3 regions of the Halobacillus sp. Cin3 genome follow, and region 3 is predicted to be linked to each of the others. Evidence: riboswitches for the same ligand, from Rfam matches in the RefSeq annotation. Region 3 holds a riboswitch; each other region holds the start of a gene.
The links. A riboswitch is a leader RNA that binds a small molecule or an ion and turns the genes downstream of it on or off. The one in region 3 is predicted to bind S-adenosylmethionine.
Positions count from the first base shown of each region.

Region 1: it holds a riboswitch for S-adenosylmethionine, as region 3 does, so the genes downstream of both, msrA (peptide-methionine (S)-S-oxide reductase MsrA) here and QMA39_RS12145 (O-acetylhomoserine aminocarboxypropyltransferase/cysteine synthase family protein) in region 3, are expected to answer to the same signal.
Region 2: it holds a riboswitch for S-adenosylmethionine, as region 3 does, so the genes downstream of both, QMA39_RS03160 (sulfite exporter TauE/SafE family protein) here and QMA39_RS12145 (O-acetylhomoserine aminocarboxypropyltransferase/cysteine synthase family protein) in region 3, are expected to answer to the same signal.

Region 1 is NZ_CAMZMV010000004.1:387,588-395,228, reverse strand. It holds gene QMA39_RS15050 (peroxiredoxin-like family protein) at 1-492, opposite strand, end outside; gene eutH (ethanolamine utilization protein EutH) at 518-1,633, opposite strand; gene msrA (peptide-methionine (S)-S-oxide reductase MsrA) at 2,127-2,600, opposite strand; SAM riboswitch class I at 2,723-2,843, opposite strand; gene QMA39_RS15035 (AIM24 family protein) at 2,983-3,675, opposite strand; gene QMA39_RS15030 (DinB family protein) at 3,862-4,344, shown strand; gene QMA39_RS15025 (Na+/H+ antiporter NhaC family protein) at 4,563-6,044, opposite strand; gene QMA39_RS15020 (GNAT family protein) at 6,221-6,715, shown strand; gene ppc (phosphoenolpyruvate carboxylase) at 6,973-7,641, shown strand, end outside.
Region 2 is NZ_CAMZMV010000001.1:568,833-576,473, reverse strand. It holds gene cobA (uroporphyrinogen-III C-methyltransferase) at 1-127, opposite strand, end outside; gene cysC (adenylyl-sulfate kinase) at 130-738, opposite strand; gene sat (sulfate adenylyltransferase) at 744-1,889, opposite strand; gene QMA39_RS03165 (phosphoadenylyl-sulfate reductase) at 1,904-2,632, opposite strand; SAM riboswitch class I at 2,720-2,834, opposite strand; SAM riboswitch class I at 3,032-3,134, shown strand; gene QMA39_RS03160 (sulfite exporter TauE/SafE family protein) at 3,232-4,140, shown strand; gene QMA39_RS03155 (DAK2 domain-containing protein) at 4,383-6,047, opposite strand; gene QMA39_RS03150 (Asp23/Gls24 family envelope stress response protein) at 6,079-6,441, opposite strand; gene rpmB (50S ribosomal protein L28) at 6,682-6,870, shown strand; gene spoVM (stage V sporulation protein SpoVM) at 7,036-7,116, opposite strand; gene QMA39_RS03135 (thiamine diphosphokinase) at 7,141-7,641, opposite strand, start outside.
Region 3 is NZ_CAMZMV010000003.1:288,992-296,632, forward strand. It holds gene QMA39_RS12125 (DUF4166 domain-containing protein) at 24-668, shown strand; gene kynA (tryptophan 2,3-dioxygenase) at 683-1,519, shown strand; gene QMA39_RS12135 (polysaccharide deacetylase family protein) at 1,614-2,969, shown strand; gene QMA39_RS12140 (homoserine O-acetyltransferase) at 3,022-4,077, opposite strand; gene QMA39_RS12145 (O-acetylhomoserine aminocarboxypropyltransferase/cysteine synthase family protein) at 4,101-5,801, opposite strand; SAM riboswitch class I at 5,912-6,020, opposite strand; gene QMA39_RS12150 (DUF2188 domain-containing protein) at 6,164-6,361, shown strand; gene QMA39_RS12155 (NAD(P)/FAD-dependent oxidoreductase) at 6,482-7,641, shown strand, end outside.

The DNA of each region.
Region 1 (7,641 bases), on a different contig from region 3:
ATTCAATCCTTTATCCTTATACACATCTACAAGATAATCCGGAAGCTCATAAACAAGGTTGAACTGCTGAGCAACTTTGTTTCCAACATCACTCAATACGTGATAATCCAGGTCGTTTTTCTCCTGAGTAGTCATGGATTGATCCGGCGTCTGCGGGCTGATGGCAATCAGCTGAGCTCCTTCATTGTGGATATCATCCATGATTTCCTGATACGCACGCAGCTCCATGTTGCAGTAAGGGCACCAGCCGCCGCGGTAGAAAGTTACGATAGCAGGACCCTGCTTCAGCTGTTCGGACAGCTGAACCTGACCGCCTTTGGCATCTGGAAGGATGAAGTCCGGGGCTTTTTCTCCTTTGGAAAGACCGTTCCCCTCTTCAGAGGCTTCCAATTCATTAATGGCGTCGCTCATTTTGTCCTGAACTTCCTGGGAAGCATTCTGTTTGAATTTCTCGATGTATTGGTCAAATTGTCTGCGCATATCTGTCGTCATTTGAAAAACTCCTTTATGATCAATTTCACTCTTCATTATACGAAGAATCCTCTTCTTCATAAAATGAAACGTCTTGTCTCGTTAGAATTAGGGCTAAACTCACAGCAAGAATACCTGCACTTAATTTGCCCACGATCACCGGAAGTATCATATCCGGCTGGACGCCGGCCACAAACGCGAAGTGGCTTCCGAATACAAATGCCCCGCTGACTGCAAAGGCCGCATTGACCGTCTTCCCTCTATCGTCCATGTCCTTCATGACGGCAAGCATCGGCAAATGATGGGCAAGCGATGCGATGAACCCTGTCATCGATACTGCATTCATCCCGAGACGTCTTCCCGCACGGGTGAGCACTTTTTCGCCGTGCCTGCTGATAAACGCCACCAGCGGATAAGCCCCTGCAAGTGTGACAGTAATTTTACCGACGATGAGGATCCCTTCCGATAAGGGAGCCATGCCGGGGAGAACTGTTATGCCTGTTAACGTTTCAATAATGATAAGAGCAAGCCCTGAAATAATAATGATTTCGACCGCTTTGCCGAAGTAGGAAAACAGACGTATGGTCAAGGCTGTGAAGAGCCAGAGACCGGCGGCGATAAAAAGGGATAGAACCATGGCCGGAAGCAGATTTCTAAGCATCCACCCCGTTTCATAGCCGGCTGTCCACCCGCCGATGAAACAGCCGATCGGAATCGTCACCATTCCTGCGAGAATTCCCTTCGCGAAAAAAGGATGATCCTTTTTCGCTACAACGGTCAAGGCAACTGGAATGGTAAACACAAGCGTAGGGCCCATCATCGTCCCAAGCAGAGCCCACGAAAAAACAGCCGCTTCTTTGTCTGCCGCGAGCGATTCCGCCAAAGGATAAGCCCCCATGTCAATGGCAAGCAGCATAGAAGCAAACATAGAAGGATCCGCTCCAACAGCCTGGAACAAGGGAGTGACGACCGGCGCGAGCCATCTGGACAGCACCGGGGCGAGAGAGATGATCCCCACCATAGACAAGGCCAGTGGACCCATCATCATAAAGGCTTCATAAAACCGCCATCCTAAGGCAAGGCGGTGATTCAATATGTAGTAATCAAGAGCTCCAAGAACCATAAAGGCGCACATAACTATAAGAATGATGTCATTCAACACAGGCTCCCCTCCTCTCTCCATCTCCTTCATTCTAGTGAACTTTCTCCCATAAAAAAAGCCTGTGTTAACCAGTTAGAGTTGTCCATTTGTCGTGTAAAGGGTCACATTCCGCTTATCTGTGGATGAATGCCGCGGGCATCACCACCGAACGCTTCTCGTGTACGCAGGTTCGCAGATTCAAAAGAACGGCATGGGCTGCGCTATGGCCGCTTGCGTGGAAAAAAAGGGGAAGGAACAGTCGCTGATGACGGCTGGCTGCAGGAATATGAAAAAGACTCTCCTCCATCCAGCAAGGATGATCTGGGTGAAGGAGAGTCTTTTTCGATGTTAAAGAACGCCCAAGGAGCGGGGCCCCTTCCACTCCTGCGGAAAGCACGGGCGCTCGTCCGCGGAAAGGGAAGGGGCTTTCGCTCCTGGCGGTAAAAAAGAAAAAAAGCTTGTAAAGAAACAGAGGTTTCTCTACAAGCTGATCCCCTCAGTGAGGGACTTTTCATCAGCCGATGGAGCAGGCCGCAGAGCCATGTTTTTGAATGTATTTCTGGTGATGCTCTTCCGCTTCAAAGAAGGAAGAAGCCTCTTCCACTTGTGTAGCGATCGGACGCTTAAAGACGCCCTTGGCACTCCATTCACTGATTTTCTCTTCTGCAATGTACTTCTGGCTTGCATCTGTATAGAAGATCACTGAACGGTATTGATGTCCTACATCAATACCCTGACGGTTTACCTGTGTCGGGTCATGGGCTTCAAAAAAGATATTGACCAGTTTTGCATACGTAATCACAGCAGGGTTGTATTCGATGCGGACGGCTTCCGCATGACCGGTATCCCCCTGCTTCACTTCTTCATAGGAAGGATTTTCGAGATGTCCTCCGATATAACCAACGATTGTGCCCGTTACCCCTTCGAATTTCTCAAAAAATGCTTCTACTCCCCAAAAACACCCTGCGCCGAAAATTGCTGTTGCCATATCTACATCTTCCCTTTCCTTTAACGCAACTTCTATCGAGAGCCATGACGGGCATGCTGATATGCAAAAAACCCCTTTTCTTATCCACATAAGAAAAGGGGTTCGTATCAATCCGTACGATCCTCTCATCTCTTAGGATGGTATTCATCCTACAGGAATTGGCACCGTTCTCGTCAATCCGTGGATTGATTCGATGGTTGCCGGGCATCAAAGGGCCAGTCCCTCCGCCTCTCTGGATAAGAAGTTTCCGTTATTTATTTAATGTTGATTATCATCATACTACGTTTCAGTAACGAAGTAAAGGATGAATGATGATTCTTTTTGTATCATCATTGTATTCACACTTTAGCATGACTATGCCAGTCCACGCAAAAGAAAAGACTTACTGGCTGCCTGTTGTATCTATTTCTTCATACGGCTGGACGATGACAAAACCTTCTCCTTCGAACTGCATTTGGATAGATTCCCCGCTCCCCCGTCCAATAAACGTTTTGAAGCTCACATCCGTCTTGAAATTCGGCTCCAAATGTCCGGACCAGGCCACGGTTGCATGCGGGTCTGTAATGACCGGCTCTCCGGGGCGTACGAGCAGTGTCAGTGGTTCGTAATGGGAGGTGATAGCCACACGCCCGCTGCCATTCAAGGTCACGTTAAACAGACCGCCGGAAACCATCCCGGCCACTTTTTTCATCAGCTTGATATCCCAGTCGATGCTCGGCTCAAAGGCGAGAAGATCGTTACCGTTGACTGTGATGGTTTCATTATCCAAGTCAAAAATCGTAATCTTTTTCCCCTGATCAGCGAGGTACAAACGCCCGCGCCCTGTCGCTTTCATCAGTGAACTGCCCTCTCCCGTCAACGCTTTCTTGAACATTTTTCCTACGCCGTGCTCCAGAATCCCTTCCCTCTCAAACTTGATATCCCCATTATAGGAAATCATGGCCCCGGATTTCGCCCAGACCTGATCCAACAGGTTCACCTCGAGAATACGCGGGGTTTCCAGCTCGAAATAATCATTTTCTGAATCATCCTGTTTCGTGGCCCTGATAAACTCTTCAATCGAATAATCTGACATGACAGATTCCTCCTTATATGTAGGTTATAGTTCTATACCACACCAAGGGGTGGGTTAGACCATTCATGAAACCTTTGTCTATGGTTTTACGTTTACGAAAGAGGAAAGGTTTCATCACCACCTGCCAGGGGAATGGTCATTTTATTTGATCTATGCAAACAACCTAAGGACGAGGAGGACCTGTTTATGTATGGTCTTGATGAGAAAAGAAAACAGCTGCTGGAGTATGCTCATTCCATCTCTGACGAAAAGGCAGCACGAAAGCCCGGGGAAGGAAAATGGTCGGTCCTGGAAATTCTGGAGCACCTGTACCTGATGGAACAACTTGTCGTCTACCAGATCAAGCAGGCAATAAAGCAGGGAGATATCCAGCAGACTTCCGAAAAACCGATCCACCGGACGACGGAAAGGCATTACAAGGTGGAAGCCCCTGAGTCCGTCCGGCCTGAAGGTACGTTCCAAACGATTGCAGAAGCCGAGGATGGATTGAAAAAAACAAGGGAAGCCACGTTATTCCTCATCCATAACAAAGATGAAGAAACATTGAAGAACCGCGTGTTTCCACACCCCGCTTTCGGAGACATGGACTTGACCCAGTGGATTGAATTCATTGGCTGGCACGAACTCCGCCACCTTGATCAAATGAAAGAAACAGTGGAAGCTTTATAAACCTGAAAAAAAAGACAGAGAAGTAAATCTCTGAGCTTTCAGTTGCAAGAAATCCTGTTTTTTATCGTGCGTCCAGGAACGCAGACCACTCCCTTTCGGCGGATAAGTGGAACGTGACCAAGCAAACAACGTACAGGTCTACTGGATGACAAGTCCTTGTCTACAGTTAAAAAGCGCAGAGACGAATCTCTGCGCTTTTTCTATCTTTGGTTTTCCTATTATTTTTCAGGTTTCATTTCTTCGCCGTTTTTTCCGGTGTAACGGAGACCCCATCCCGTCCATGCTGCAATCAGCATAACAATCAGCAGGAGCCATCCTTGGAAGACATAAGGGAATACTTCACCAGGGGAAACGACTGGTAGGAAGTCATACTTGTCTGCCGCTCCCTGAACCGTGGCCCAGGCAAGCAGGACACCACCACTCCAAGGGAAAATATAACCTAAGGAAGAGGTCACTGTATCTAGGAAGTTGGCCCGCCGGTATGGATGGATATTCAATTCCTTCCCGATTTTCCTCACAAACGGAGCCGCTGCAATTTCAGCTGCTGTGTTGATTGTGATGAAGACATTCAAGAAAGCCACGATACCAAAAATGGCCAGTTCAGCTCTGCGGACTACACCATTGATGATGCGGAGGAAGAAGTTCTTAATCACTTCCATCGTCCCCCCTACTTCAAGCATGTAAGCCGCCGCAAGAATGAACAAGATTAAAATAGCCATATTGAAATATCCGCTGATTCCATCAATAAGGGCCCCTTCAATAACAGGGTCCCCCGCTTCATTAAAATGAATATACAGCACTTCCTTTAAGGATAGGCCACTCAAATATATGAAAACAACAGATGCAAGGATCCCCCATGATAAGGAGGTCAGAAGATGCTGGCCTCTCAGCGCCAGTACAAGAACGAGTACAAATGGCACCAGCATCAACAGACCGTTGGGAGACACCTGGCTCTGCAGGTCATTGACTACCTGCTGGCTCCCTTGTTCCCCACCGCCGCCGAAAACAGTGAAAAGAATCATTGCCGGAATAGCAGCCGCCATGGAGTATTTAAAACGGGAACGGACCACTCCAGGTACATCCGCTTCCTGTGTCGTTGCAGAAACGATCGTTGTGTCAGAAACAGGCGCCAGGTTATCACCGAACACGGCTCCACTTAAAATTGCTGCAACAAGCAGCACAGGATCCGCTCCTAAAATGACACCAGCTGGATACATAAGCACACCGAACGTGGCTACCGTACCGTACCCGGTTCCTACAGCTGTGGAAAATAAGCCGGCAAGCAGGAACGTAATACCGACAAAAGCTCCGCCTTCCAGCCCGGTTTGGAAGCCGAACCATATCAGACCATCCACCAGTCCTCCGGCGGACAGCATATTTGCAAACATGCCGGCCCAGAACCAGGCAATGATCGAAACGATCCCCACTGGCTGAGCCATCCCTGTAATCAGACTCTGCGCATAATCTGACCACTTCGATTTAGTAAAGAACAGCCCGAGGCCGATTCCAATCACAATGCCTAAAACAAGTCCCTGCTCTGTAACAAGACCAGCCACACTTAAGACAATCGCCCATATGATAAAGAAGACCAAAGGAATCGTTGCAGCAAATACCCCGCCATGGAATTCCAGGCGTTTGATTTCTTTTTCCCCTAAGGCTTCATCGATGACTTCTTCATTTCTTCCCTCTTGATCTGCCATCTGATTCCCTCCTCAAAAATTACTTAACCTTGTATAGTTTACCACCTGATATGATGGAATATAAACAGCTGAATTGTTACCACTTTAAAGCAGGGCAGGGAATGTACTGGAAAGCACAGAAACCTCTTTTCCCTAATAAAATTTAAACGGACCATTGTTTATAAAGGAGTTTATTTATGAAATTAAGGCATGCAAGGTTGGAAGATTTTGAAACGATCAGTCAATGGATTGGAACAAAGGACGAGCTCAAACAATGGAGCGGCTCTGGTTTTGAGCACCCTCTCTCCTTGAAGCAGTGGGAGAAATACTTGAATGAGGAGGACCGTCAATCGTTCACAGCCTTGTTGGAGGACAGCCCGGCCGGACACATTTCCATCGGCCGCATCGAACGTCTTAAAACAGGAAGAATCGGTCGTGTGATTACAAATCCCGATCACCGCGGAAAAAAGGTTGCCACCCAGATGCTGCGTGAAGTCACAACCTACGCCTTCGACCGACTTCATCTAAAGACCGTCACCTTAGGCGTTTTCGCCTTCAACACCCCGGCTATCCGCGTATATGAAAAAGCGGGATTCTCATTCAAAGAACAAGATAAAAATAAGGAAATGGAGGACACCCATCCCTGGCACACACTGGAAATGGTCCTCTCCAAAAATGAATGGAAAAATTAGCGGATGTTTCCATATCATTTATATCTTTGTTTTCTGCTGTAAAAAAAATTAAAATAGAAAAGAGGGTTCTTTACTCAGAGCATAAGGCAGCGCTTACATGTCTATAACCAGCACACTTTACGAAAGCATGCCTTCCACCTCGCTGCTTCCATATAAAAGCACAGGCTCCTGCTGAACATTTGACTATACAAATAATTCTGATAATATTATGAAGCACAATACTATCCATTTTACAGATCTGACAGGAAGGTGAAATTGTGACAACGCTTAACAGTACGAACGACCACACGACTCCCCTGAGGAGAGATATCCGATCCCTTGGACAAATGCTTGGAAACATCCTTGTCCATCACGGCGGTGAAGAATTATTAAATAAAGTAGAAACCATCCGCCAGCTGACCAAAGACTTACGACAAAACCCTGAACAGCATACTTATAAACAGCTGAAACAAGAAATCCAGAGCCTCGAGCCGCCTATGCGCTCGCAGGTCACCCGCGCATTCTCCATCTATTTCCATCTTGTGAATATCGCTGAGCAGAACCACAGAATCCGCAGAAGAAGAGAATATCAACTCCGTGAAGATCATGGGGCGCAGCCTTTTTCATTGGAAAGTGCCGTGATTAACTTGAAAAACAACAACTTTTCGAAAGAGTTGATTCAGGATGTGCTCCACGATCTTTCCCTTGAATTGATCATTACCGCACACCCGACGGAAGCAACCAAGAGAACCGTGCTTGAAATCCAGAAACGGATTGCTGCAATCCTTCAAAAGCTTGATCACCCGCAGCTCACAAAAGGAGAACGCGAAAGTCTTCAGGACAGCCTCCAGAACGAGGTGACGGTTCTATGGCAGACGGATGAACTCCGTGAACGCAAGCCGACCGTCATGGATGAAGTACGGAATGGATTGTACTACTTCGATCAG
Region 2 (7,641 bases), on a different contig from region 3:
CCAGCAGATCCTGGTTGATCAGTCTGTCATACAGGACAACATCAGCCTTCTGGACAGCTTTAAGACCTTTCACAGTAATCAAATCAATGTCTCCAGGACCTGCGCCTACGATATATACTTTGGTCACGTTCATCCCTCCTTGTCGTTCAGCCACTTTTTATCAATGAGAAGTTGAAAAATCTGTTCCGCACAATCCTGGATGGAATGTTGACCGGACTGCACGATACATTCCGGATTGACCGGTGCCTCATAAGGCGCATCCACGCCTGTGAATCCCGAGATTTCACCAGCTCTCGCTTTTTTGTACAATCCTTTTGGATCCCTGTTTTCACATTCCTCTACAGGACAATCGACGAAGACTTCCATAAACTCATCCTCTTCCAAAAGGGAGCGGACCCGGTCACGGTCCTGCCTGTATGGAGAAATAAAAGCCGTCAAAACGATGGACCCATTGTCTGTAAACAACTTGGATACCTCACCAATCCGGCGGATGTTTTCTGTACGGTCGGCTTCAGAAAAACCAAGATCTTGATTCAACCCATGACGGACGTTATCCCCGTCAAGCAGGTAGGTTTGGATGCCGTGCTCAAAAAGCAGGCGGTTCAAATGGTTTGCAATGCTGGATTTACCAGCCCCTGAGAGGCCGGTGAACCAGAGCACACCACTGAAATGACCGTTTTTACTGCGGTAATCTTTTTTTTGTACGGCAGCTTCATGCCATGTCAAATTCGTCGCCATTCCATTCACCCCTTTACATCCGCTGTCTGTTGTTTAAGGCCTTCAATCAGCACTTCCACAACCTCTGGGCGGCTGAACGTTTTCGGTGGTTTCTGCCCGCTGCGAAGCAGCTCGCGCACTTTTGTCCCTGATAAAATTACGTGATGCTCCTTGCTGTGAGGGCAGGTTTTATGAGAAGCCATTGCTTCACAGGCTTTGCAGTAAAAACTGTGTTCAAAAAAGACGGGGGTTATTTCCAGCTCCCCTTCTTCAAAGTGACTGAAGATTTTTTGGGCGTCATATGTACCATAATAATCGCCGACACCTGCATGATCCCTCCCGACTATGAAATGGGAGCAGCCGAAATTCTTCCGGACAATCGCATGGAAGATGGCTTCCCGCGGGCCTGCATAGCGCATAGCCGCATTAAAGACAGCCAGGGTCACCCGGTTTTCTGGATAATATTCATCCAAGAGTACTTCATAGCTTCTCATGCGCACATCACTCGGGATATCATCGCTTTTCGTTTCTCCTACGAGCGGATTCAGAAATAGTCCATCTACACTTTCCAGGGCCGCTTTTTGGATATATTCATGAGCACGGTGAACAGGATTACGCGTTTGGAAACCGACAACCTTTTCCCATCCGGCCTGTTGGAATCGTTCTCTTGTCTCTTCGGGATCAAGGTAGTAATGGTCTGAATGCTCCCGCTCCGGACGATGGAATACTTCAATTCTGCCACCCACATAAAAATCCGGGCGCTTGTAAAGTTTACTGACCCCTGGATGAGCGTCTTCTGTCGTTAAGTAAACCTTTGCAGCTTCTTTCTGTTTATCCGGCTTGTAAATATCTTCGATTTCAATCACACCGTAGATCGTCCCATCTTTGACAAGTGCCGCTTGACCTTGTAACGAACGGGCCTGCTCTTCAGATACAGGCAGTGTGATCGGAAGACTCCAGGGAGTGCCGTCTTGCAAACGAAGGTTTTCAACGACGTGCTCATAATCATCCTTTGTTAAAAACCCTTGAAGTGGACTGTACGCCCCATTAGCGATTAAATCGATATCACTCAACGCCATCGCATCAAGTTCGATCCTTTGTTCCGGAAGTGTTTCAGGCTGTGCTGTAAAACGATTGATTAACTGCCCGCCATGCGGTTGAATAATGGACATAGATTATCTCTCCTTTATTGTTTCGTATCTCCGGCCGTGTGGAGTCCACACTCCGTTTTATTGAATCCCTGCCATCTTCCTGAGCGGCCGTCATCCAGCGCTTTCGCTGTGCAGGGGATGCATCCGACACTTGGATAACTCTGGTCGTGCAATTCATTGTAATCCAAGCTATTTAGTCGGATATATGACCAGACGTCTTCCCATGTCCAGTGAATTAAGGGGCATACCTTGATGGACCGGAAGCGTTCGTCCTTGTTTACGAAATTCGTATGACTCCGGCTTGCAGATTGTTCCCTTCTTAATCCTGACATCCAGGCCGCTGCTCCTGTCAGGGCTTCTTCCAGCGGTTTGATTTTTCTGATGGCACAGCATTGGTCGGGGTTCCTTTTCCAAAGAGCCGGACCATATTCCTCTGCCTGTTCTTCCACCGTCAACTCCGGCTTTTTCATATGGATGTTCAACTCCGGATATCTCTTTTTCACTTTTTCAATTAAATCATAGGTTTCCTGGAAGTGAAGTCCGGTGTCCAGAAAAACGACGTCGGCATCAGGTTGTGCCTTTGCAATGAAATCAAGCAGTACGATAGCTTCAGCACCGAAGCTGCACGCATAAACGAGCTGTTTTCCATATTGCCCGTAAGCCCATCGAATCACACTCTCTGCCCCTTTGTGTCCATTATCAATGTCCATATGGTGTAAAGGATCGCTGGTGAATGTTTCATATGTCGGTGCACTCGTATTCATAAGCTCCTCCTTTCTTATCTTCAACAAAAAAACCTTTCTTCTGATAGTAAGAAGAAAGGAGAGTCATCATACATGATTCAACCGTTCTTCTTATCCTTCCAAGTGTTGATCACCTGCTGGAATTGGCACAGTTTCTGTTCATGAAGACAGATCCGTTGCCGAGGCTTCCAAGGGCCAGTCCCTCCACCTCTCTCGATAAGAAAAATGTTTCCAGATATTGTTCAAAAGATTTGATTCAAATATTAGACCCGATTTAATGATATGTCAACATGTATTTAAAATATTACTAGTTTTCTGTTTATTTTAATGTAAACCATTGACAAATAGTCATCCATGTTTTAGCTTTGAATATATTATTCATGTACTTAGGAATTCCGCTTTCGGAGCGGGCTACATATATCCTTATAAAGAGCCGGGGGAGGAAACTGGTCTGATGATCCCGCAGCAACCTCGCATAGGAAAAGGTGCTCATTCCAGCAGACGGTGGTCTGAAAGATAAGGAGAGGAAGCTTGACCTCTTCTGGATGAAGAGGTTTTTTTGTGCCTCTTCATGGTTAAAACCAAGTAATCTTATGTGTTTAATCAAAAGGAGAGGTACGATGAAGAAATTACTTATATTTTCACTGGTTGGATTCTTTGCTCAATTGATGGATGGAGCCCTCGGAATGGGGTTTGGTTTAAGTTCCTCCACCATCCTCCTCGCCTACGGAATGGCTCCGGCGGTAGCCTCCGCCTCCATTCATTTGTCCCAGATTGCTACAACGGCAGCTTCCGGGTTTTCCCATTATAAATTCGGAAACGTGGATAAACGGCTCGTTTTGACTCTTGCCCTCCCCGGAGGGATCAGTGCCTTTGCCGGGGCTGCTCTGCTCAGCTGGATTCCAGGTGATTTGATCCGTCCGTACATTTCCATCTTTTTACTAGGGCTTGGCATTTATGTGGTCATCCGCTTTTTGTTGATGAATCGAGTGAAGCCCTTGCAAACTGAAAAAAGACCATTTCGACGGCGCTTCTTGTTTCCTTTAGGTTTCCTGGGTGGTTTTCTTGATGCCGTGGGCGGTGGTGGTTGGGGGCCGGTAAATACTCCTGTTCTCTTATCCAGTAAAGGAATCCTTCCCAGAAAAGTCATTGGCACCGTAGATACAAGCGAATTCATCGTTACTTTATCCGCTACGGCCGGATTCCTGCTTTTCCTTGGGTGGGAGGAGCTGAGCTGGCTGCTTGTGCTCGCCTTTGTGATCGGTGGTGTCATAGCAGCCCCCCTCGCTGCCTGGCTTGTAAAAAAACTCCCCCCTCTCGTGCTTGGTGTGGCAGCGGGTGGATTTATCATTTTGACGAACAGCCGGACACTGCTTACCTATGCCACATGGAGTGAACAGATTATAATTGTTATCTACAGCCTGCTGCTTGCCGGATATGCCGCTGCCGTTATCTTCTCGGTGCGAAAATATATTCAACGGCACCGGCACCCGCATACGGAAACCCGACTAAAAAAAGCGCAGTTCTAATAGAGAACTACGCTTTCAGCCTATAGAACGACAAGCCAAGAAGACAAACCGTCAAGGCATTTTCAGAGGAAGACGTTCTACAGCAGCAGGGCGGCATTTGTCGATTGTTTTATCAATATCCTTTGTGAAACAATTTCTTTCATCTTCCCTCCTTCATTCAGACCATAGACCAATAAATAAGGCTGCCGGGAAAAATCCCGACAGCCTTAAAGCGCTGTTCTCAATTCAGAACCAGTGCTTTTTTATTCAATAGAGAAGATATAACTGTAAATCGGCTGACCACCGTGATGGATTTCCACCTCTAAATCTTCAAAGGTTTCTTCCACATAGGCTTCCAGTTCAGCCACATCCTTATCGTCCACACCTTCCCCGGTAAGAATGGTAAGGATTTCATCTTCATCCTCATCAATCATCTGGTTCAGCAGTGTTTTCGCCGTCATGAGGGCGTCTTTATCGGTCGCTGAAATCTTTCCGTCGGAAATCCCCATAAAATGACCCTTTTCAATATCAAGCCCGTCAATCTGGGTGTCCCGGACCGCATAGGTGATCTGTCCCGTTTTCACTTCTGACATCAAACTAATCATTTCTTCTTTGTTCGTATCGAGATCTGCTTCGGGATTGAAACCAAGCATAGCACTCATCCCTTGAGGAATGGTCTTCGTCGGGATGACAGCCACTTCCGCTTCCGCCATCTCTGCAGCCTGCTCTGCTGCCATCACGATGTTTTTGTTATTCGGAAGAATGAACACACGTTCTGCATGCGCTTCTTTAATAGCCTCCGATAAGTCCTGGGTACTAGGATTCATCGTTTGACCACCCTGGATGATTACGGTGGCTCCGAGGCTTTCGAAAAGTTTTTTCATTCCCTCGCCCATGCTGACGGTTACAATACCATATGGCGCTTTTTTCTCGGGCGCGGCTTTCGCTTTCTTATTACCAACGAGGGACGTATGCTGCTCCCTCATGTTTTCAATCTTCATATTGATCAGGCTGCCATACTTCTGTCCAAGCGTCATTGCTTCACCCGGGTACTCAACGTGGACGTGAACTTTGACCAGTTCTTCGTCAGACACGACAAGCAGGGAATCACCAAATTCACTCAGTCGGTTACGGAAAGCTTCTTCATCATAAGGATTCTCAGCCAGCTTATCCTCTTCGAATTTCACCATGAACTCCGTACAATAGCCGTAATGGATATCTTCGGTATTCATGAAGTCCTGAGCAAGTTTATGGTGTTCGGCGTTTACCATTTCGTTCATGGAAACCATTTCTTCGACATCCGGCATTTCCTCGCCTTTCAAGTTGGCCAGAAATCCTTCATAGATCGTTACAAGTCCCTGGCCGCCGCTGTCGACCACACCGACTTCCTTTAGAACCGGAAGAAGTTCAGGTGTCCGCTTCAGGGAAGCTTTGGCTGCTTCTACGACACCTTCCATGAAAGGAATAAAGTCCTCTTCCTTTTCAGCTATTTCCACAGATGCTTCCGCTGCTTCACGGGCAACAGTTAAGATTGTTCCTTCTACAGGCTTCATCACAGCTTTATAAGCCGTTTTCACACCACCCTGCAGGGCATCAGAGAAATCACGGGTCGTTAACACCTCTTTATTCTCAATGGCTTTTGCAAAGCCGCGGAAGACCTGGGAAAGAATTACTCCTGAATTTCCACGCGCACCCATAAGAAGACCTTTGGACAGAGAAGTGGAAACTGCTCCTGCATGGTCCTGGGAAACGTTTCTCACCTCGTCCGCTCCGGAGGTCATGGAAAGATTCATATTTGTTCCTGTATCCCCGTCAGGTACAGGGAATACATTCAGCGCATCGATCATCTGCGAGTTCTGCTTTAAATAATGCGCTCCCTGTAAAATCATCTCGGCTAATGTTCTGCCGTCAAGCTTTTGTAACGTCACACTTACTTCCTCCTTTGACTGCAACTGCAACCTATTCGCTTGTCACGCGGACTCCCTGGATGAAAATATTGACAGAGTCAACGGACAATCCGACTGTTTTGTTTAATGTGTATTTTACTTGAGATTGGACGTTATGAGCGACTTCCGATATCTTCGTACCATAGCTCACAATAATATACATATCAATGTGGAGGTGATCTTCTTCCTGTCTGACAACGACACCCCGGGAAAAGTTCTCTTTACGGAGCATTTCAGCCAGCCCGTCCCGCAGCTGGTTTTTAGAAGCCATGCCGACGATACCGTAGCACTCTACAGCTGCTCCTCCAGCAATCGTTGAAATAACTTCATTGCTAATCGTTATATGGCCGTATTGGTTGTTCAAATCCACAGACATATAGATCCTCCTTTAGATTCCTCAATTTCTCTCCTAATTATAACACAAGTGAAGGGTGATGAATTTGTGTTGACTGTTGAAAATAAGCCGGTTATCCCCTAATATACTTTGAAACAATTCAATCTGTCTGTCAAGAAAAAATTCTTGATATAATTGTTCGGAGATTATTGCAAAGCCTACATACATATGATAAAGTTACTAAGTATCTGATGATTTTTGTATGTAACAGGAGGGATTTTCATGGCACGTAGAAGTGTTCTATCTGGTAAAGGTACACGCGCAGGTAACCACCGTTCACACGCGATGAACGCTAATAAACGTAAATTCAAAGCAAATGTTCAAAAAGTACGCATCCTTGTGGATGGCAAGCCTCAGAAAGTTTACGTAACAGCGCGTGAACTTAAATCTGGTAAAGTCCAGCGCGTATAACAACGAGCTGAAAAAAGCACCCGTTCTGCGGGTGCTTTTTTTCTTGCCTTTATATGATTATGGCAGTCCCCGGGAGCGTCTACTCCGCCCCCAAAGACCACCGAATCGCATCAGGGCCTTCCGGGAGACACCTATCCTCTCCCTTCAGGCACGTATGGCCCGGAGCTAATCCTTTTTAAAAGTACTTATGACTGCGCGCACTATCCCCCCGACAAAACGCGGGAGTTTAATGGTGTAAAATTTCAAAAGAGCCCCCTCCTCCTAAGTGAACTAATGCGAACTCCCTTTTCCGTGATCCATTGAGTCTGTACTTCTTATTACTAAGAGTATGCCTGACTCAAATGAAAAAGTACCTGTATCTTCAACGAGCCTGTTGGAGATACATAAGGTGGACCCGAAGGGCAGATAAGCCTTGGAAAGTGGATAATAAAAGCCGTTGAGCGTCAGCTCCTTCACCTCCAGGGTCACAGGAAGAAAAGATAGATAGGGATAATGTGGGTCCTCATTGATTTTATGCGATCCGGACGCTGCCATTTCCACCTGGTTCTGATGATCCACGATAACCGCCTTCACCCCTTTTTTCATTAACGGATACAACAGCTGAATATTCGCTTGGGAATGGTCCATCCTTCCTCCCGTCACTCCGAGTAATACGATATGCTCTGCTTTCCGGTTCAGTGCCTCATTAATCGCAAGCTCCAAATCTGTCTCATCCTTCTCGTCCGGATATGTATGCATCTTTCGGGCCTTATCTTTAATCTTCTGATAGGA
Region 3 (7,641 bases):
AGTTTAAAGGAGGCCGCATACAAATGAAATCCATCTACCACAAAGCACTCGGGGAGCAGTTCCATAACCTTCATCCCGAGCTGCAGAAAAAATACGGCTTAACGAGTAAGCAGAATCTTATGGTCCTTGGACAGGGCAGAATGACAGAAATCCGAGGAACTCCTGCGCTGGTAAGGCCATTGATGAGTGCGGGAGTGAAGGATCACCTTCTCTTCAGAGAGCGTGGAAAAGATGTGCCTTTTACACTCGAAAATTATGTGTATGAAGATGAAGAGGGTAGAGAAACCATCAGCTGGATCCGCCGCTTCTTTTTCCCTTATGCCATCCGCGGTTTTGATTCTGCTGCGAGATATGATGAAGAAAAACAGTGCCTTGTCGATCATCTTGGCCGTTCGGGCCTGGTGGAGGCAGAATTTGATCTTCACGTTACTCCAGAGGGCGGACTGTATATGGAGTCAAGAACGAATAACGTGGGAGGGGTGCTGGGCATGACCGGCCCTGTGACTTCCGTATATGAACATTATGAAGAAAAAGAAGGGGCGACACGGGTGCACGTCCATACAGAACATCCTGTTCTCGGAACGCTTTTAATGTATGAAGGGCTCGTTCACACAGAGTTCCTTCCGATAACGTTCCGCAATATACCACAGCGTGGAGTACTTGACTAAAGGAGGTCTCACTCTTGACCCAGGAACCGCCGAAAGGCAGTGAAGGCGTGCATACGGATTTTTCCGATCGGATGACTTATGGAGAATATTTACGTTTAGACCAGCTGCTTGATGCGCAGAAGCCGCTTTCTTCCCATCATGATGAAATGCTCTTTATTATGATCCATCAGGTGAGTGAAATATGGATGAAGCTGATGCTGCACGAACTTCAGGCAGCCATCCGGTCGATTCAACATGACGACATGCAGCCGGCTTTTAAAATGCTTGCCAGAGTCTCCAGTATTCAGAAGCAGATCATCCATGCATGGGATGTACTGGCGACGATGACTCCGTCAGAATACATGGAGTTCCGGGATCATCTCGGCCAGGCTTCGGGGTTTCAATCCTACCAGTACCGGATGATTGAGTTTGCCCTTGGGTACAAAACGAATGCCGTATTGAAGATTTACCGGAAAGATAAAGATCTTCACAATCGACTGGAAAAGGCCTATAAAAAGCCCAGCTTGTATGATGTTACACTTGAGCAGCTGTCCAAAGCAGGATTTGATCTCGATCCACAGGTGCTGAACAGAGATTATACCGATTTGTATAAGCAGAACCCTTCGGTTGAAGCCGCCTGGGCAATTGTCTACAAAGATGTGGATCGGTACTGGCATCTGTATCAGCTGGCTGAGAAGCTTGTGGACTTGGAGGACAGCCTCCAGCAGTGGCGTTTTCGTCATATGAAGACAGTGGAACGGATCATTGGCCATAAAAAAGGGACAGGAGGATCTTCAGGGGTCGGCTACTTGAAGAAAGTTTTGGAGCACCGCTTTTTCCCTGAGCTTTGGGACGTCCGCACCCACTTTTAATGTCAGAATAGACTGAATATATCTGATTAATTAAATGATTGTTACATTTGTGTTACAATAGGTTGTGTGACTAATAGATAAAGAGGGAAGAATTATGAGACAACCTATTTTATATATATCACTGCTGGTCGTTTTAGTTGTATCAGGATGCTCATTTATCGCAAAAGCTAATGAAAATGATTCTAAACAATCTGATGAAACAGAACCAATGTACGATATCGATATGAAGACGGAACTTGTGGAGCATAATGAATACCACATAACCATCCACTATCCGCAGACAACCAACAATCAATTGAATCAGACGATTGTCGATTACGTCAATCAACAGAAGGCCGGCTTTAAACAGGCCAGCTATCAGAATAAACAATCCGTGGAGGCTTCTGAATCACATGAGCTTCACGTGGACTTCGAGATGCTCTATCAGGATCACCGATTCTTCGTGGTCCGCTTTATAGAAACGATGGATGTAGGCGGAAACGAGGTTATCCAAAACCAGACCGTCATGAATTTTGATAAGAAGGACGGGCGCAGGCTTGAGCTGGACGAGCTGCTCAACAATGACCCGGAAGTGCTTGATGAACTGGCTGCATTGACAGAAGAAGCACTGAAAGAAGAAGTTTCCACCCGTTACAGCCTACCTCTTCACGTGAACAAGGGGACATTTGAAGATGTGGCCCTTACCAAAGAAGGGGTGAGGGTCTATCTTCAGGCGGAGGACGGCACGTTGGGATATGTGCTGGTCGAACTTGAAGAAGGGCAGGATCTCATTCGGAAAGAATTTGTAGAAGCTTTGGAATCCGCTTCCGACGTATCGGAACCATCCTCTTCGGAGCAGAAGCAAGACCGGGAAGGTCCCGTGGAGGCTGTTTCAACGGATGACCTTGGGGTGGAAACCGGAGAAAAGAGAGCTGCTCTCACTTTTGATGACGGTCCTCATCCAACATGGACAGTGGATATTCTCGACCTTCTGGAGAAGTATGACGCCAAAGGCTCGTTTTTCATGATTGGAAAACGGGTGTCCTATTACCCGGAAACGGCCCGGATGGTGGCTGAGCAGGGTCATGAAATCGGAAATCATACGTGGGATCACCCCCGCCTCGCCCGGTTAAACCCGGAAGAGGTGGATGAGCAGATTCTCGCTGCCCAGGACGTGATCAAGCAGGCTGCTGGAGTAGAAACAGCTGGATTGAGACTGCCGTTTGGCGAGGAGCCTCCAATGGCTTACAAAGGCGATTGGAATACGGTTCCATGGACGCTCTATTCTGAGGAGTGGAGCGAACAGGAGCCGGAGGAAATTGCGGAAGAGATCACTTCACAGGCAGAGGATGGTTCGGTAATTCTTCTCCATGAATTAGAGAGCCGGACCCCTGAAGTTGTGGAGCTTGTGCTGGAACAGTTAACTTCCCAAGGGTTTCAATTTGTGAAAGTCAGTGATCTTCAATCATAAAAAAGACGGGTAGATGGACATCGTGTTCGTCTACCCGTCTTTTTTATGTTTTCTAGTCCTCATTCAGCTCATCTTTGATGAAACGGCCCCATTGTTCGAATTCAACGAGAAAGCCGTCATGACCATAATCCGTAGGGATATGCCTGTGGAAGGCCTTCGGTGCCGCCGATGAAAAAGCGGAAATCAGCTCTTCTGGATACAGCAGGTCGTGTTCAAAACTGAACGTGATCAAGTCTGCTTTATACTGAGCGGCGGCCGTTTTCCATCCTCCCCGGTTCCTCCCGATGTCATGGTTATTCATTGCATCAAGCAGGTACAGGTAGCTGTTCGCGTCAAACCGTTCTTTGATTTTATCTCCCTGATAATCCAGATAGGATTGAATTTCATAGGTGTCTCCTCCATTGGACCGGTCAAACCTCTTTTCAAAAAGAGTGGGGCTTCTGTAAGTCACCATACCGGTCATGCGCGCAATCTCAAACCCCTGCAGGGACTCATTGGTCGTGTAGTTCCCGTCTTGGAACAAAGGGTCATTTTTGATAGCTTTCGCCCCGATATGATTGAAGGCGATGCCGTAATCACTCAAGTAGGGGGTCGCAGCCATAATCAGCAGCTTCTCCATAAAGTCAGGGTAGAGGAGCCCCCATTCATACGCCTGCATACCTCCAAGCGACCCTCCCGCAACAGCCTTGACCTGATGTATGCCCATCTTTTTTAAGGCCTCATACTGGGCGCGCACCATATCCCGGATGGTCACTTTAGGGAACTGCTGGCGGAATGGTCTGCCTGTATCAGGATTCATACTGGCGGGACCCGTAGACCCATGACAGCCTCCCAGAACATTGAACGTAATTACTTGGAACAGGGAGGTGTCGACTGGACACCCCTCACCGATTAATCCTGCCCACCAGCCGGGCTGCTCTTGGGTACCCACAGCTGCCTGGTTCCCGGTTAAAGCGTGGCAGACGATAATGACGGGAGCATGAGAGGGGCCGGTGCGTTCGTAAGCCAGCTCAACAGATTCCAGCCGGCCTCCGGATTCGAAATCGAAGGGTCCCAGTTCAATCGTCTCCAAAGCTGCTGTCTGGCTGGCGGGGTTTTTTAAAGACATGCTTTCATTCTCCTTTCTGGCCATTATACAGTGACGAGTGTATGAGATAAGTTGTGTCCTGATCGGATTGAAACGATCGTCTCGTAAAGACTGGCTCCGGATAGGATTTGTTCATTTTTCAGGGAAGAAGCAGCCTTGGACCAAATGACCAATGGATTCGCTGACTGGGCCAGATCCGTCTGGTTTTCTCCAAGGGTTTCAAAATAAAGAATATCGAAAGCTGGATCGTTCAGTTCCAGCATGTCTTCAGCCTTTGAAAAAGTAGTCACCTCAAAACCGAACCGCTCCAGTTTGGAGGCTTCCTCCTGCAGGCCTCCCGGCTGGTCAGGAATGATGCCGATCGTTTTCCTGCGGATGTTTCCATTGGACCGGTCGAGGGAGGAACGGAGAACGGTCTCCGCTGGATGAGGCTGTTCCTTATAAGGACGGCTGTATCCATTGGCCTTTTCTATGGCTTGGTCCAAGTCCCGTATAAGATCATCCACAGATTCCAGACCAACCGACAAGCGGACAAGTTCTTCGGATACACCGGACTTTTTCAAGTTTTCCTCATTCAACTGCTGGTGGGTGGTGGAGGCCGGATGGATGATCAATGATTTCGCATCCCCGACATTGGCCACATGGGACCAGAGGGTGGAATGGTCAATCAATTTACGACCGGCTTCACGTCCGCCTTTGATACCGAAGACAACCATGGATCCGGCTCCGCCTTTCAAATACTTCCCGGCAAGGTCATAAGTGGGGTGATCCGGCAGCCCGGGATAATTCACCCAATCCACGCCTTCATGGTTCTGCAGGTAGGCAGCAATTTCATATGCCTGCTCTGCATGCTTTTCGATTCTCAGGTGGAGCGTTTCGAGTCCCTGCAGGAGCAGGAACGCGTTCTGCGGGCTCAGGCAGGCACCGATATCTCTCAAAAGCTGAACACGGAGCTTAACCGCATAGCCGGCAGGTCCAGCATCAATACCGAAGCGGATGCCGTTGTAGCTTTCATCAGGCTCTGTAAAACCCGGGAATTTTTCGTGGTTCCAGTCGAACCGGCCGCTGTCTACGACAATACCGCCGATAGCTGTACCATGGCCCCCGATCCACTTCGTTGCGGAGTGGACGACGATATCTGCCCCCCAGGTGATCGGCTTGCATACATAAGGGGTGGCGAAGGTGTTGTCGACAATCAATGGAATGTGATGAGCGTGGGCAATATCCGCCACCGCTTCAAAGTCCAGTACATTCAGGCTTGGATTACCGATGGTTTCAGCGAAAATCGCTTTCGTTTCAGGCGTAATAGCTTCCTCGAAGGCATTAGGATCGTTCCCATCTACGAAAACAACGTTCACACCATAGCGGGGAAGAGTGTGCACGAATAAGTTATACGTACCTCCGTACAAGTTGGAAGAGGTGACGATGGTATCCCCGGCACCGGCAACGTTCAGGACGGCCATCGTAATTGCCGCCATCCCGGAAGCTGTAGCTACAGCGGCAGCACCGTCTTCCAGAAGGGCAACACGCTGCTCAAATACATCGACTGTCGGGTTTGTGATTCTGGAATAGATGTTCCCCGGTTCGGCCAGGGCAAATAGGTTCTGGGCATGATCGGTATCATTAAAAACATATGAAGTCGTCTGATAGATGGGAACGGCACGCGAGCCTGTTGCTGGATCAGCTTCCTGTCCACCGTGAAGCAGCTGTGTTTCATCACCATACACATGATTTGAATAGGTCATTGGTTCATTCCTCCTTATGATTTCCAGGACATCCTGATCCTCGGTGTAGAGGGAATAAGAAAAACCCTCTTCTGTAAGTAAGAAGAGGGTTTTTTATGTATGTTTACCTCCCCTTATCTTTCAGATCATCTGATCTGTAGGATGTAGCACCTTTTCAAGTTTTCCTTGAAGGTTGCCGGGCGTCTCAGGGCCTAGTCCCTCTGCCGCTCTCGATAAGAGTTTTCAATATTTAATTTATCTGACTTGTTTGAAATTATAAAGGGGTCCTGCTCTCTTGTCAATTCTCAGCTTGAAACAAGGGTGTTTAAATCTATATTAGGGCGGGAATGGATAATTAAGTCTATGTTGAAGGAGATGTTTTCATGAAGGAATATAGTGTAGTACCAAATAAAGATGTAACCGGCTGGTTCGTAAAGATTGAGGACGTAGCTCCGACAGATTTATTTGATGAGCGTGATACAGCTGTAGAAAAAGCTGAAGAAATCGCGAAGCAGAACAAACCGAGCCGCTTGTACATCCTTGACCAGAATCACGAAGTTGAAGAAGAGCGTACCTTTTAAAAAATCCCCGCCCAGGGGATTTTTTTATGGCTTCCTATGCTTGTTTTCCTGTGGCAGTAGTTTTTTTACGTGAAACCGATTATGATGGGACACAGGTTGAGAAAGAAAGGAAGGACCGGAATGAATCATACATATGACGTGATCATTACAGGAGCCAGGGCAGCTGGGGCGAGTCTGGCTGTCCTGCTCGGGAAAATGGGGAAGCGTGTTCTGTTGATCGATAAAGCCGCGTTTCCAAGTGACACACTATCCACTCACTTTATGTCCCATACCCGCTTCCTTGAGGAGCTGGGCATCCTTCATAAACTGGAAGAGACTGGTTTGAGGAAAGTGAGTCGGATGCGGACGTATATCGGCCAAAGCTTTATGGAAGGACCGAGAGCGGATTATACGATTATACCTAAACGTGATGTGCTCGACCCGCTTCTGATCGAGCAGGCCGAGGGGTTGAATTCCGTTACCTTCATGCCGCGTACGTCAGCAAGAGGTTTGATCAGGGAGGATGGGCGCGTTACCGGACTTCACCTTGAAACGGAAGGGAAAACGTGGGAGGCCTATGCCGCGTGGGTGGCCGGAGCAGATGGAAAGCACTCGAACATCGCTGCCTGGACGGGAGCAGAGAAGTACCGGGAAACGAAGCCACTCCGTCCTGTGTTATACGGCTATTACACAGGCGTGGAGCCGTTAAGCGAACCTGTAACGGAGATTTTCCTGCATGAAGGACGAATCGGCTTTGTTTTTCCAATGGAGGAAAACCGGAACTGTCTCGGTATTGAAATACACCCTGGGGAGTTTGCAGACATGATGAAAGCGCCACAGGAAACATTTGAACAAACGTTTAATCAATTTTACGGAATGAAGAAGAGGATGGAGGGGGCAGTTCTACAGGGAAAGATTATCGGAACCCCCGGAATGCCGAACTTTTTCAGGAATGCTTATGGAGAGGGCTGGGTCCTCCTTGGAGATGCTGGTCACAGCAAAGATCCAAGTACGGGGCTTGGAATCAATGATGCGTTTCTGCAGTCCTTCCTGCTGGCCGATGCTTTTCAGCAGATGGATGAAGGGGTGGATTGGGAAACGTCCCTGGATCGTTTTCAGAGTCGAAGGGATGAGCAGCTGCTGCCGGGATTTCAGCTGACATTGGATTATATCCAATCGCTCCGGAAGTGGACAGACAACGAAATGGCATTGTTTCAAACCATCGCGGCCAATCCTATGGCGTGGAATAAGCTGATGCCTCATATGGGACGGCATTTGAAAGAAGACACCAAAGATTTCCC